2 linked regions of the Nodosilinea sp. E11 genome follow. Each later gene encodes a partner of the first gene's protein in a complex. Links are inferred from orthologs where the notes say so. Each region holds a gene or a part of one and is shown on either strand. Other genes may lie near its edges. The genes, in order: RRF56_RS15615 and RRF56_RS03445.

Region 1 (6,643 bases):
GTAGAGGGCTCCCTCCATGCGAGCTTCACTCAGATCAGCCCCGATGAGCACCGAGTCTCGCAGGTCAGCCCAACGCAGATCGGCCCTGGTAAGGTTGGCATTTCTAAACTGCGCCTCCTTCAGATTGGCCCGACGAAAGTTGGCCTGGGTGAGATTGGCACCGCTAAAATCAGCGCCCCAAAAGTCGACCCGAGACAAACTCCAGTGGTTGAGGTCGGCCCCGGCCAAATCAATGCCGGTAAAGTCTCGCTCGCCCGCCACAAAGGCCGTCCAAAGATTTTCTAGCGTTTTCACGTTCATGCCGGTGTACTGCTCAGAGTTGCCTGTCATCATGGTTTACCGTTTGCCTGGTTCTGCCCATTGGGTTATGCCCCCTAGCTACTCACCGCCAGTTCGGGCCAAGGTCTCGCTTGGGCTGCCGCATTGGGCCAATGCACCCAGACAACGTAGCCATGGTCATCACAGGTGGTCATAGACCGCTGACCCCGCCGCTGCAGCTCTTGTACTAGCGATCGCGCTTTGTCTAGGTCAGGACGATGGCGGTAGTAGCGAAAATATTCACCCCCGTTGGCCACAGCTAAGCAGCGGTGTTGGTCACCCGATTGAATGTGGTAAAACCGATGGCCTTCAATGGGAGTCGCCAACAACTCTACTTCGACCGCAGCCGGCTGATCGGGGTTGATGGGGGTGGCCTGCACAAAACTCGCCCAATCAAAGGCGTCAGCCGCGCGATCGCCAGGGGCAGTCTCCGCATCCGCAGCGCCGTTTATATCGGCAAGCTTTGGTTCTAGTACCTGGGTCGAAGACGCCTCTAGATCCGGCGAGTCCGCTAAGGGGCGATCAGCCTCTGTCTTGGCCAGCACAGCATCAAGTAGCCCTTGGTGACGCTGCACTCGCACCTGCCGCAATCGCATGGTCTCAGCCGTGCCAATCCCGATAGCTACACTCGATAAAATCGCGAACCCAATGTAGCGAATCGAAAATTCTTTGTGTTGGGTGATGCTCAATGCTGAGCCACCCCAACGATCGAGGGGAGCAGGCAGGCGCTCAGTCAGCCGAGCGGCACTGTCAGATGCCATCGGCCATGTGAGGGCAGCAAACCCAGCGCTAGAGGCCAGTAGAGCTGGCAATACAATACGGCGGAAGGGCGAATCATCCATAACGAAAGCACAATGAGAAAATAACCCGGGCCAGTAGAGCCCTACAGCGGAATCCCCTTCAGAATACGCAATCAATCAGCAAGAATCTGCGAATTCACGGGTGGTGCTCTGTGATACTTTGATAAATTCTTTCCGCTGTATCAGTATTTATACGTAGACAGCCGCCGATTTTTCACCCTGTTCAGCGTTTCTTTACACAACCTGATCTAGTTCCATCACAACTTAATGCCTCTGCTCCCGATCGCCTGAGATCATCCGCGAGTATTAAAACCAGAGTCTTTGATCAGCAACGGGATACAACTTATGCGGTGGAATATTGTTGTGAGTCTGCTAGTCCTGCTAACTGCCGTCATGCCTGCGGCCCTGCGAGTCGCTCGTGAGCAGCTCAGTCAGTATCAATCAGGCGAGGCCATAGCCACAGAATCCGGAGCCACCGTGCGATCGGCCCTGCCGACGTCCGATCAGCCCTGTCAGCAGTGCGACCTAGTCGCCGCCGACCTCAGTGGTCAAGACCACAGCCGCAAAAACTTTCGTGAGGCCAACATGGCTGGGGCCAACCTTACCCGCACCCAACTCATCAATGCGGTACTTCACCAAGCTAACTTGACCCAAGCCACCCTCCAAGGGGCCAACCTCCAGGGAGCCGACCTGTCCCAGGCCATCCTTACCCAGGCCGACCTATCCCAAGCCCAAATGCTCCACGTCAGTCTAGTTCAAGCCGACCTGACCAGCGCCTCTCTTACCCAAGCCGAGCTGCGCGATGCCGCCCTGTGCTCAGCCCAACTTCAGGGAGCCGACCTCTCAGAAGCCAGCCTCTACGGCACAATTTTGCGTCAGGCTGACCTGTCAAACACCGACCTGCGAGGAGCCGATCTGCGCTATGCCGACCTCTATGAAGCCAACCTCACCAATGCCAACCTCACCGGAGCACGCCTAGAGTTTGCTACCATGCCCGACGGTAGCACCTACAACCAGGGTTATATCCAACCCATCAACCCCTCCCAGGGCTGCGACCCCACGGCGGCAGCCAACATTGCCGATCAGCCCAGACCGCAATCACCTCGCCAGCAGCCTTAAACTCCCGCCTACAGGCAGACCTCCTCCCCCCTTCTCAGGCCGCCACAAACCGCTCTCTCCTCGGTTCTCACAGGCGAAACCCACCTAAAACGACATAACCTACTGTGCCCTGGGCGACAGCCCTCCGGCAGCCGCTTCAGTAGCTACCTGGCCACCACCAATTACCACGTCATCTAGCTCTAGGGCGGCAATCAAGTAGTTGAACCAATGCCGCCCGCGCGCCCATTTTAAGTTTTGCCAGCCAAGGGCATCGGTTTCACCAGCATGCCTTTAGAAAGCGCCCCTAACATCACTGAAAGTTGACAATCCGAGCAAAGCTATCGGGTTCCAAGCTAGCACCGCCCACCAAGGCCCCGTCGATCTCAGGCTGAGCCATCAACTCATCGACGTTGCTGGGTTTAACCGAACCGCCGTACTGAATGGTGACATCAGGGTTTTTCAGCAGCTTGCGAATGCCGCCAATCACCTGGTTGGCATCAACCGCTTCGCAGGTGTCGCCAGTACCAATCGCCCAAATGGGCTCGTAGGCAATAATCAAGTTGTTTTGATCGACATCGACCAGGCCTTGCTCAATCTGGGTGGCAATCACCGCTTCTGTTTCTCCCGCATCGCGCTGGGTCTTGGTCTCACCCACGCACAAGATCGGCGTCAGGCCGCACTTTTGTGCCGCTTTCAAGCGCAGATTCACCGTCTCGTCGGTGTCAGCAAAATATTGACGGCGTTCGCTGTGGCCCACAATCACGAAGCGCACCCCTAGCTCCCGCAGCATATCCCCAGAGATTTCGCCGGTAAAGGCACCTTCAGGCATCCAGTGAATATTTTGAGCACCCACCTTAATTCTGGCTCCGTGCAGACTCTTAGACAGTGCCCCCAGAGCCGTAAACGGCGCACATAGCACTATTTCGCGCCCGTCTGGGGTCTCGGTCAGTTGCCCCAGGAAATGACGCAGAAAATCCAGGGTTTCGCCCTGGGTCTTATACATTTTCCAGTTGCCAGCAATTACAATTTTTCGCACGGTAGTTTAAGGTCGAGGGTTGTACAGATCAACTCGCATCACTGCATCCTACTAAGTAAAGGCACCCCTGATCAAATTCAATTCACCCCAGCGAGGTGCAACCTAGAACCCTGGAGCCTAGTCATCGTAGCCCAGGGTCTCGGCGGCGCGGCGTTGCAGAGAGGCAGCAATATCGGCATAAAGAGAGGCATCTCGATAGGAGTTGCCCACGGGGTTGCACTCTAACAGAAATCCGTACACCACACAGGCAGCCAGATAGGTGCCGTAAACCGTGGAATGGGCATCGGGGGAAGCCAGTTCCAGCCCGAGTCGAGCTTGGCGAGAGAAACCCAAGGCCAGCGCCACCACGCTAACCATCATCAAAAACTGGACGATAGCCTTACCCTGTTTCAATCGGTTAGCCATCGTCCAGTTTCCCTGAACAGCCTAGTTTCACGCACCGGGCCGTCTTAGGTTACGGGCAGTGACGTCTAGCCCGTAGTCACCTACGGGAGTTCCTCAATGGGGAACCAACCTAGTCTCACACACCAGCCGCCGCACGGGCAGCCGCCGCTTCGTCGGGGTGAATGTTGAGGCGGGTCAGGTTAATGCGACCGCGACCGTCAATTTCACGCACTTTGACAATCACCTCGTCGTCTACATTGACCTCATCTTCAACCTTGGCCACTCGGTAGTCAGCCAGCTGAGAAATGTGAATCATGCCCTCCTGGCCGGGCATAAACTCAACAAAAGCCCCGATGGGAATAACCCGAGTTACCTTGCCGACAAACACATCGCCAGCGGCGGGCTTGAAGACAATCGATTCGATCAGGGCTTTGGCCTGCATCGCCTTTTCGCCCTCGATCGCCGACACAGTCACGGTGCCATCGTCGTTAATATCGACTTTAGCGCCGGTTTGCTCGGTAATCGCTTTGATCTTCTTGCCACCGGGGCCAATCACCATACCGATCATTTCGGGGTCGATCTTGAAGCTAATCAAGCGCGGCGCGTAGGGCGATAGCTCGGTTCTGTGGGTGTCAATGGTGGCCAGCATTTTCTCTAGAATATGCAGCCGGGCAGGCTTGGCCTGGTTGATGGCGTCCGCAATGACCTGCAAGGGCAGCCCGGTGATTTTCATGTCCATTTGCAGGGCAGTGATACCGGTATCGGTACCGGCCACCTTAAAGTCCATATCGCCCAAGAAGTCTTCAATACCCTGAATGTCGGTGAGGATGCGCACCTCGTCACCCTCTTTGATCAGGCCCATGGCAGCACCGCTGACCGGCTTGGTAATGGGCACGCCGGCATCCATCAGCGACAGGGTAGAGCCGCATACCGACCCCATCGACGTGGAGCCGTTAGATGACAGCACCTCTGACACCACACGAATGACGTAGGGAAACTCTTCTTTGGGCGGCAGCACCGGCACCAAAGCTCGCTCAGCTAGCGCACCGTGGCCAATTTCACGCCGACCGGGCGATCGCATCGGCCGAGTTTCGCCCACCGAGTAGGGAGGAAAGTTGTAGTGGTGCAGGTAGCGCTTCTCTTCGTCGGGGTGCAGATCATCCATCATCTGGGCATCGCCAGGGGTGCCCAGGGTGGTCACCGACATCACCTGAGTCAGCCCACGCTGAAATAGCCCCGTGCCGTGGACTCGTTTGGGTAGCAGGCCGACTTGACAAGAAATGGGGCGCACCTCGTCGAGCTGACGGCCATCAACCCGCACTTTGTCTACGACGATTTGCTGCCGCATCAGCTTTTTAGTCACCGATTTATAGGTGTTGCCCAAAGCCTTAGCGTTCTCGGCAACGGCTACTTTGACCGAGTTATCGTCCTCTAGGGCATCAGTGGCGGCAACTAGCTCCTCTTTAATCGCATCGAGCTTTTCATCGCGCTCGGGCTTCGTGAGGCTAAACTGCTTCAGCACCTCTTTGATCGCCGCTGCCGTTTTTTCTTCAATAAAGGTAGCCAGGGTGGGGTCGGTTTCGGGTTCCGCTTCGGTAACGACCTCAATGCCCAACTCCTTGATCAGCTCTAGCTGAGCTTTGATCAGGTCTTGCACCACCTCATAGCCAAAGTCGATGGCTTCAATCACATCGGCCTCAGGCAACTGGTTAGCGCCAGCTTCAACCATGATCACACCGTCGGGAGAGCCAGCTACCACTAGGTCCAGATCACCGTTTTCCACTTCTTTGTAGGTGGGATTGATCACAAAATCGTCGCCCACTAGCCCAACGCGCACTGCCGCCATCGGACCGCTGAAAGGAATTTTAGCCAGCAGCACAGCGATGGAAGCGCCGGTTGCCGCCAAGACATCGGGGGGCACTTGCTCATCCATAGCCAGCGTGGTCGCGACAATCTGAATGTCGTCGCGCAACCATTGGGGAAACAGAGGCCGCATCGGGCGATCAATTAGGCGGCAGATCAGAGTAGCCCGCTCGGGGGGCCGTCCCTCTCTACGCAAAAATCCGCCAGGAATGCGCCCAGCAGCATAGAGTCGCTCTTCGTAGTCAACCAACAGGGGCAAAAAATCGATGCCCTGACGACCGGCTGAGCGGGTTGCGGTCACCAGAACCGCTGTTTCCCCCGACTGCACCAGCACAGCACCCCCGGCCTGGGGAGCCAGCAGCCCACCTCTCAGGTGAATATCACGGCCGCCGAAGGATATTGTTTTTTCAAATTCTTGCATGTACGCCTACGTCCTTTCTCTTTTCCATTCTTCTGTGTTACTTTGGCCTGATCCTAGCACCGATGGCGGCAATGGCTTCTTGCCGAGGCCACCGTAGACAAAATTAGGCAAAAGACTTAAGGTTTTCAGCCTGGCAGCAACCCAATGTAACCCTGATCAAATGGGGCTACGGCCAACAAGAGAAACCGTTATTGCAGTATTGGTGAGCGAAGCAGCAAGGTTTTGTAGGTCAATCGCAGCCCAGCGCTATGAGCTAGCGGTCTTGAGATGTAAGGGCATTGACCATTTCAATAACGACTGCAAGGCAAGCTCAAACGCGATCGCATTACTGTTCTCATTCCCGCGATCGCTGACCGTTAAGCCTCTAAACTCATTAGATTGCCAACATGCTGACGTTATGGGCTAGCGATCGCTTCGAGTAGGTAACTTAACCCAATAGCCTCAGAATTTGACAACAGGCTTACAGTGGTTGGCAAAACTACAATATTTCTTGCTGAGGGGTGCATCCCGGCTTTGTGAATGCGCTGCGTCATTCCCACGCAGGTGGAAATCTACGGGAGAGTAAGCTATCCGGCGTGGGGTCCCCGCCCCACGCCTTCGCGGGGGCAGGCTCTGCACGGGAACCACAGGCAAGCTGTTCGTCAGAGTAATGACTTTGCAAAACTGGGATGTACCCTTGCTGAGGATGCTCTTGCCGAGAGTGATCGAATCCTAGGAGCCAGG
Region 2 (6,470 bases), 2.8 Mb from region 1 along the record:
CTTTTTCGACGCCGCCAGCCCAATTGTGGTGGGTGAAAGCATTGACCAGTCGGTGGCCTTTATGGCCTCGCGCTACGATCGCGGGGAAGCCGCCTACCTCAACTGCCCCATGAATAAGGAGCAGTACCTGCACTTTTGGACTGAGCTGTGCAACGCGGAGCAGGCCGAGCTTAAGGACTTTGAGCGCGAGACGGCAAAATTCTTTGAAGCCTGTCTGCCCATCGAAGAAATGGCGCGGCGCGGCGAAGACACCATGCGCTACGGCCCGCTCAAGCCCGTGGGTCTGTTCGATGCCCGCCTGGGCGACTTTAAAGCCCCCGAGAACAAGAGCAAGAAACCCTACGCCGTGGTGCAGCTGCGCCAGGAAGATAAGGGCGGCCAGCTGTGGAACATGGTGGGCTTTCAGACCAACCTGCGCTGGGGCGAACAGGTACGGGTGTTCCGCCTGATTCCGGGGTTGGAGAAGGCCGAATTTGTGCGGATGGGCGTGATGCACCGCAACACGTTTTTAAATTCGCCCGAGCTGCTGCACGCCACGATGCAATTTAAGGCTCGCTCAACTTTGCTGGCGGCGGGGCAGCTGGTGGGTACCGAGGGCTATACGGCGGCGGTGGCGGGTGGCTGGCTAGCGGGGACAAATGCAGCCCGGCTGGCCTTGGGGCAAGATCCCTTAACCCTGCCTGCAACGATGATGCTGGGGGCGCTGATCGATTTCATTACCTCCGCCGAACCGAAGCACTTTCAGCCGATGCCGCCAAACTTTGGCATTTTGCCGCCCCTGCCGGTAAAAGTGCGGGGCAAAAAAGAGCGCTACGGCCAATACCGCGATCGCGCTTTGCAAGACCTGCACACCTGGGCGGTAGAGCAAACCTTGGAGTTGCACCAACCCAGCCTTAGCCTCTCTGCCTGAGACAATACTGGTCGTTCAATCGACCAGCCTTAGTTAGGCAAATAGTAATACCAAAGCATTTTCTATCGTGAGAAGGGGGGCGATCGCTGAGGGCCTTGATACGATCGACATTGGTTAAGGGAAGATTATAATTAGGTTAATAAAATAAATGGGGGTGACTCAATGACCCAATCTAATTCTTCTAATCGTAACGAAATTGACAATTTTCTCTGCCCCCGCAGTCGCTATTACGGTGAGTTTTCGCCCCAGCAACTCACGTTTAATGCCAATTTGCAGGAATTCGCCCACCGCATTGGCTACATTTCTGGTCTGCAAACCGGCGGCAAGCTTTCACCCGATGAAGCCTACGACCAAATTAAGACGCTTTATAAGCAGTTAAAGCGCAGTAAGAAAGGGCTCAACGTTTAGCGGGTCGCTGGCGATCGCTGCTACACCCCACCCAATCTTGCCCAAAACCCATTGCCGTTGCTCCAAGTGCTCGGCGATGGGTTTTGGCTTTCGTGACGGTATAGGATTTTTGGCTATGGTGCATCGACTTCCTCGCTATGCGGCCAAACGGGTGCGTCGCGATCATAAAATGCTTTACGAGGTTGAGGGCCGCTGTTATCCCGGTGTCACAACCGTGCTGTCGGCCACCAAACCCCAGGAGGCACGAGAAGCGCTTCAGCGCTGGCGGCAGCGGGTGGGCGTTGACGAAGCCCAGCGCATTTCGGGCAACGCGTCTTCGGCGGGCACTCGCTTGCACAAGCAAATTGCCGCCCACCTCAATGGCAAACCGGTCGAAATTTCGGCTGATTTAGCAGGCTATTGGGCCTCGATTCAGTCGGTACTGGCCCAGGTAGAAGAGGTGCTGCTGGTGGAAGGGGCGGTGTGGCACAGGGCGGGGTTTGTGGGCTTTCCCGATGCGCTGGTGATGATTGACGGTGAGTTGTACCTGTGCGACTGGAAGACGGCGCTGCGCCCCAAGCAGCCCCAGTGGTTGGAAGATTATTTTTTGCAGATAGCGGCCTATCGCGCGGCGGCCACTCAGGTGTATGCCGACTTTGGCTTAGAGGTACAAAAGGGGCTGGTGGCGATCGCCCTGGCTGACCAGCCCGCCCAGCGTTTCGAGGTTTCTCTAGCCGAGATGAATGACCACTGGCAGCAATTTCAGCGGCGGTTGCGAGAATTTGAGTATCGACGGCGGCGCTGAGGGGCTGGTTCAGCAATCCTTGGTTCTGTGCCTCAGAGCAAACATGAAGGGTTATGAGTTTAACGATGGGCGCTTGAACTGAAACACGATCAGGGCTAGTAAACCGGCAACTAGCCCCCAAAACGCAGAGCCGATGCCAAAGAGCGTGATGCCCGAAGCGGTGACCAAGAAGGTGATTAGGGCGGGTTCGCGATCGCCTTCGTTTTGCAGGGCGGTAAACAAGCCGTTGCCGATGGTACCAAACAGGGCCAGACCGGCGATCGCCAGCACCAGTTCTGGCGGGAAGGCGGCTAATAGGGCGGCGACGGTAGCGCCAAAAAAGCCGATCAGCAGGTAGAAAAACCCGGCGGCGATCGCCGCTACATAGCGCTTGCCGGGGTCTTCGTGGGCCTCACGCCCCATGCAAATGGCGGCGGTAATGGCGGCCAAATTGAGGGCAAAGGCACCAAATGGGGCGAGCACCACCGTTGCGGCTCCGGTCCAGCCAATGACGGGCGAGATCGGCACGGTGCCATAGCCAGAGGCCCGCAGCACGGCAACCCCCGGCACATTTTGAGAGGCCATCGTGACCACAAACAGCGGTAGAGCCACACCAATCGTCGCCCCGAGCGAAAACTGGGGAACCGTGAAGACGGGCCTAGCCAGTTGCAGGCTCACGCTGTCGAACTGGATCAGGTTTTGCAGCGCTGCGATCGCAATACCAACCCCCAATGCCGCCACTACGGCGTAGCGCGGCTGGGCGCGGCGCATGGCTAAGTAGGTGCAAAACATGGCAAAGGTCATGGCAAATTGGGTCTGCATGGCCGTAAACACATCCAGCCCAAAGCGCAGCAGTACCCCGGCCAGCATTCCTGCTGCCAGCGCCAGGGGAATGCGACTCATCAACCGTTCAAACCAACCGCTAAATCCAGCAAGGGTAATCAGCATTCCCGACAGCAAAAACGCCCCGATCGCCTCGGCCATGGGCACCCCCGTTGCCGAGGTAATCAGCAAGGCCGCCCCCGGTGTAGACCAAGCGGTGACCACTGGCGCACGGTAGCGCAGCGATAGGCCAATGCAGGTCAAGCCCATGCCCAACCCCAAGGCCCACATCCAGGACGCGATTTCGGCGGGGGTGGCACTGAACGCCTGGGCGGCCTGAAACACAATCACCGCTGAACTGGTAAAGCCTACCAGCACGGTGACAAACCCCGCGATGATCGCTGAGAGAGAAACGTCGTTGAAAAAGCCTTTGGCAACCATGGTCTTAGTCGAGACTGCTCAGATTAGACTACAGGGAGCCAGCCTCAACTGTCCTGTGGTGCAGGGGCTTAAACGACTTGCGCTTCCTGCATAACGGCCTTGGGGTCGGGCAGGGTGTCGGGGTCGCCCACATAGATGCCGAGCGATCGGGCCACTTTGACCATGGTGCTATCGGTTTCGACCGGGCTGGGGCAGATGCCGCGCAGGTGGCACTCACGCACGGTGGCAATCACGTCACCTAGGTCTTTAGAGCGCACGCGGCCTGCCTCCCACACCACCAGGCGGTTGTAGCGGCCTTCGGCGATTAGGTCTACGGCTTTGCGGCCAAAGGCTGAGGCCAGCAGGCGATCGCTAGCAGTAGGAATGCCGCTGCGCTGAATGTGGCCCAGCACCATGGCGCGAGTTTCGACCCGGTCCATATCGCAGTAGGCGGTATCGCCGGTTTGGCAGAGGGTGCGGCTGCGCTCGGCGATCGCCGTCGCCAACGATTCGCCAATCAGGTGCTGAGGCTTGCCGTCTTCGCCATGGACACCTTCAGCCACAACCACGAGGGCAAACTTGCGGCCCCGCTGGCGCAGATCGGCAATGTGCTGACAGATCTGAGTAACAACTAGGGGGTTGAGTTCGGGCACCAGCTCAGGAATTAAAATCACATCGGCCCCGCCCGCGATACCGCCGTGGAGGGCCAGGTGCCCGGCGTCGCGGCCCATGACTTCGACCACCATGACGCGATCGTGGCTGGCAGCGGTAAAGGTGAGGTCGTAGAGGGCGCTGTTCACTGTCTGCACAGCGGTATTGAAGCCAATCGATTTTTCGGTAAACGGCACATCATTATCGATGGTCTTGGGAATACCGATCAGGTTCCAGCCGCCGCGCTGGGCTAGGTCGTAGATAATATCGAGGCTGCCGTCGCCACCGATCGCAATTAGCGCATCGAGGTTGAGTTTTTCGTAGCCCGCCAAAATTTTGGCCATTTGGTCAGGCCCGTCGAAGCGGCTTTTGCTGAGCGAGCCCAGAATGGTGCCGCTGAGAAATTGCAGCACATCGAGCCCCTGCAAAATGCCGGGAATGTCGTAGCCGTGGTCGGTGAGCCGCAGGTGGTCGGGGTCGTACTGGCCGTCGGCCACCTGCATAAAGCCATCGGTGCTATAGGGAATGCCAATCACATCCCACCCACGCCGATTGGCGCATTTGACCACCGCTCGAATGACGGCGTTGAGGCCGGGGCAGTCGCCGCCGCTAGTGAGAATGCCAATGCGCTGAGTGGTTGTCATAGAAGGATATCCGAAAGGCTGATCTCCTTAATCCTCAGGCCGATGGAGCCTGAGGAACCGCCACTCTTCAATAGTCTTTAATAGTCTTAACGCAGAATAATCTTCGCTAACGAGAGTGAACTTTTGCTTAATTGCACAGGTCAGTGGTCCAGTCTTCAGAGCCTCGCCCTGGCTGACAGCGGGCCTGTTGTCCGGCCCAGTCGAGCCGCCATTGGTCGCCTTCGGGCACAAACTCTAAGCGATAGCGCATGCCGTTCACCGAGTCGTCGGCCAGGCCGGTTTGGGTGAGTAACACTAGGGCTCCAGCGTCGGTTTCTTCGATCAGGTCTGCGTATTCAGTAAAGTTACCTTCCCCTGGCTCGGTGCTGCCAAATACTGCTAGGGCAATTTGGGTGGGGTCTGTACCCACCGTGCTGTCGTCTTCAGGGACAGGCACTTCGTTGTAGTCGGCGCGATCGCCCACTTCAGTGGTTCCCGGCGCTTGGCCTGGGGCTTCTGTGGTGGGCGGCACCACCTCTGGGGTAGTTGCCCTGGGCTCACAGGCCGCCAGGGTAATCGCTAGCGCACCAGCGGTTAGGGTAGACAGTAAGTACTTGTTAACCATGGGTTTCCTTAGATAAACGCTATTAATGTATCTAAAACAACAGAAATCAGAGTCGTTCGCCAGGATACACGACGACATCGGCCTTTAGCCAGAGCGTCGTTCATCAACTGCAACCCTTCGCTAGAGAAAAAGGGGCGATCGCCCCGTTCCCTCGTCACCGGAACCTGCAATCTGAGTGATGTTTTTGCCCTGAGAAGCTATTTAGGCTGAGGAGAGACTATGGCGTTGCTGTTGTGTCTTGCTGTTCTATTGGCTCCCTGTTTTGACTTACGATTCTGCGATCGCACCTACCCTGCCGGGCACCGAGCCCGCCACCCTGACTACTGCCTACCGCCATCGTCGCTGGCTGCCAGAGCAGGTTTTGTTTACCCCCGCCGCCCTAGATGAACCCTGGGGGCAGCGCATTTTAGAGCGGGTGCAGGCCCACAATCTACCGGTAGACTTTCTCAAGCAAAACCGCCTGAGCGGTCTGCGAGGGGATACCGAGCGCGAGACCTATGCGATCGCCAAGCGCACCCTGGCCGTAGTCACCGCCCCGGCGGGCCAGCTTAAGCTGACGCCGATTCCGCCCTCGGCTGACTGGCAGTTTCACCTGGCCCAGGGCTGCCCGGCCCACTGCCAATACTGCTACCTGGCGGGCAGTTTGCAGGGGCCGCCCGTGATCCGAGTCTATGCCAACCTGCCGCAGATTTTAGACAACCTGAAGCACTACGAGAGCGCTGACCGACTCACCACCTACGAGGTCAGTTGCTACACCGATCCCCTGGGCATTGAGCACCTGACTGGCAGCTTGGCTGAGTGCATTCGCTACTTTGGCGATCGCGATCGTGCCCGCCTGCGCTGGGTGTCAAAGTTTGACTCGGTTGACGACCTGCTAACTCTGCCCCACCGGGGCCACACCCGCTGCCGCTTTAGCATCAATGCCGCTTCGGTATCGCGGCGGCTAGAGGGGGGCACTGCCTCGGTGGCCGAGCGGCTCCAGGCCATTCGCCAGCTGGCGCTGCCGGTAGAGCGGGGCGGCGGCGGCTACCCGGTGGGCTTTGTGATCGCCCCGATTATGCCGATTGAGGGCTGGCAAGACGAGTACAGCCAGCTGCTAGAGGCCGCCGCCAGTGCCCTCGACTTTGACTGCGACCTCACCTTTGAGCTGATTTCCCACCGGTTTACCCCTGGGTCTAAGGGGGTGCTAGAGCAGTGGTACCCCAACAGCAGCCTTGACCTCGACGAGTCAACCCGTACCACCAAGCG

The links.
Region 2: RRF56_RS15615 (region 1) and RRF56_RS03445 share a complex: the UniProt entries of both Bacillus subtilis proteins name them as parts of the possible RNA degradosome complex. The link is inferred for Nodosilinea sp. E11 from one-to-one orthologs.

Annotation. Positions count from the first base shown.
Region 1 is NZ_CP136520.1:3,029,216-3,035,858, reverse strand. What follows is about bases 3,347-6,305. They hold RRF56_RS15615 (polyribonucleotide nucleotidyltransferase), read right to left. Parts: upstream 5,921-6,305; coding sequence 3,773-5,920; downstream 3,347-3,772. Other genes in these bases: RRF56_RS15620 (hypothetical protein), read right to left, coding at 3,370-3,657. In the rest of the region: RRF56_RS15640 (pentapeptide repeat-containing protein), read right to left, coding at 1-333; RRF56_RS15635 (hypothetical protein), read right to left, coding at 375-1,160; RRF56_RS15630 (pentapeptide repeat-containing protein), read left to right, coding at 1,482-2,237; tpiA (triose-phosphate isomerase), read right to left, coding at 2,527-3,252. UniProt on the Bacillus subtilis protein: Involved in mRNA degradation. Catalyzes the phosphorolysis of single-stranded polyribonucleotides processively in the 3'- to 5'-direction. Necessary for competence development in Bacillus subtilis.
Region 2 is NZ_CP136520.1:185,337-191,806, reverse strand. Bases 2,516-5,301 are described here. They hold RRF56_RS03445 (ATP-dependent 6-phosphofructokinase), read right to left. Parts: upstream 4,619-5,301; coding sequence 3,413-4,618; downstream 2,516-3,412. Other genes in these bases: RRF56_RS03440 (hypothetical protein), read right to left, coding at 4,746-5,222; RRF56_RS03450 (benzoate/H(+) symporter BenE family transporter), read right to left, coding at 2,516-3,344. In the rest of the region: FADH(2)-oxidizing methylenetetrahydrofolate--tRNA-(uracil(54)-C(5))-methyltransferase TrmFO, read left to right, coding at 1-910; RRF56_RS03460 (hypothetical protein), read left to right, coding at 1,073-1,318; RRF56_RS03455 (PD-(D/E)XK nuclease family protein), read left to right, coding at 1,434-2,102; more of RRF56_RS03450, read right to left, coding at 2,154-2,515; RRF56_RS03435 (spore photoproduct lyase family protein), read left to right, coding at 5,569-6,470. UniProt on the Bacillus subtilis protein: Catalyzes the phosphorylation of D-fructose 6-phosphate to fructose 1,6-bisphosphate by ATP, the first committing step of glycolysis.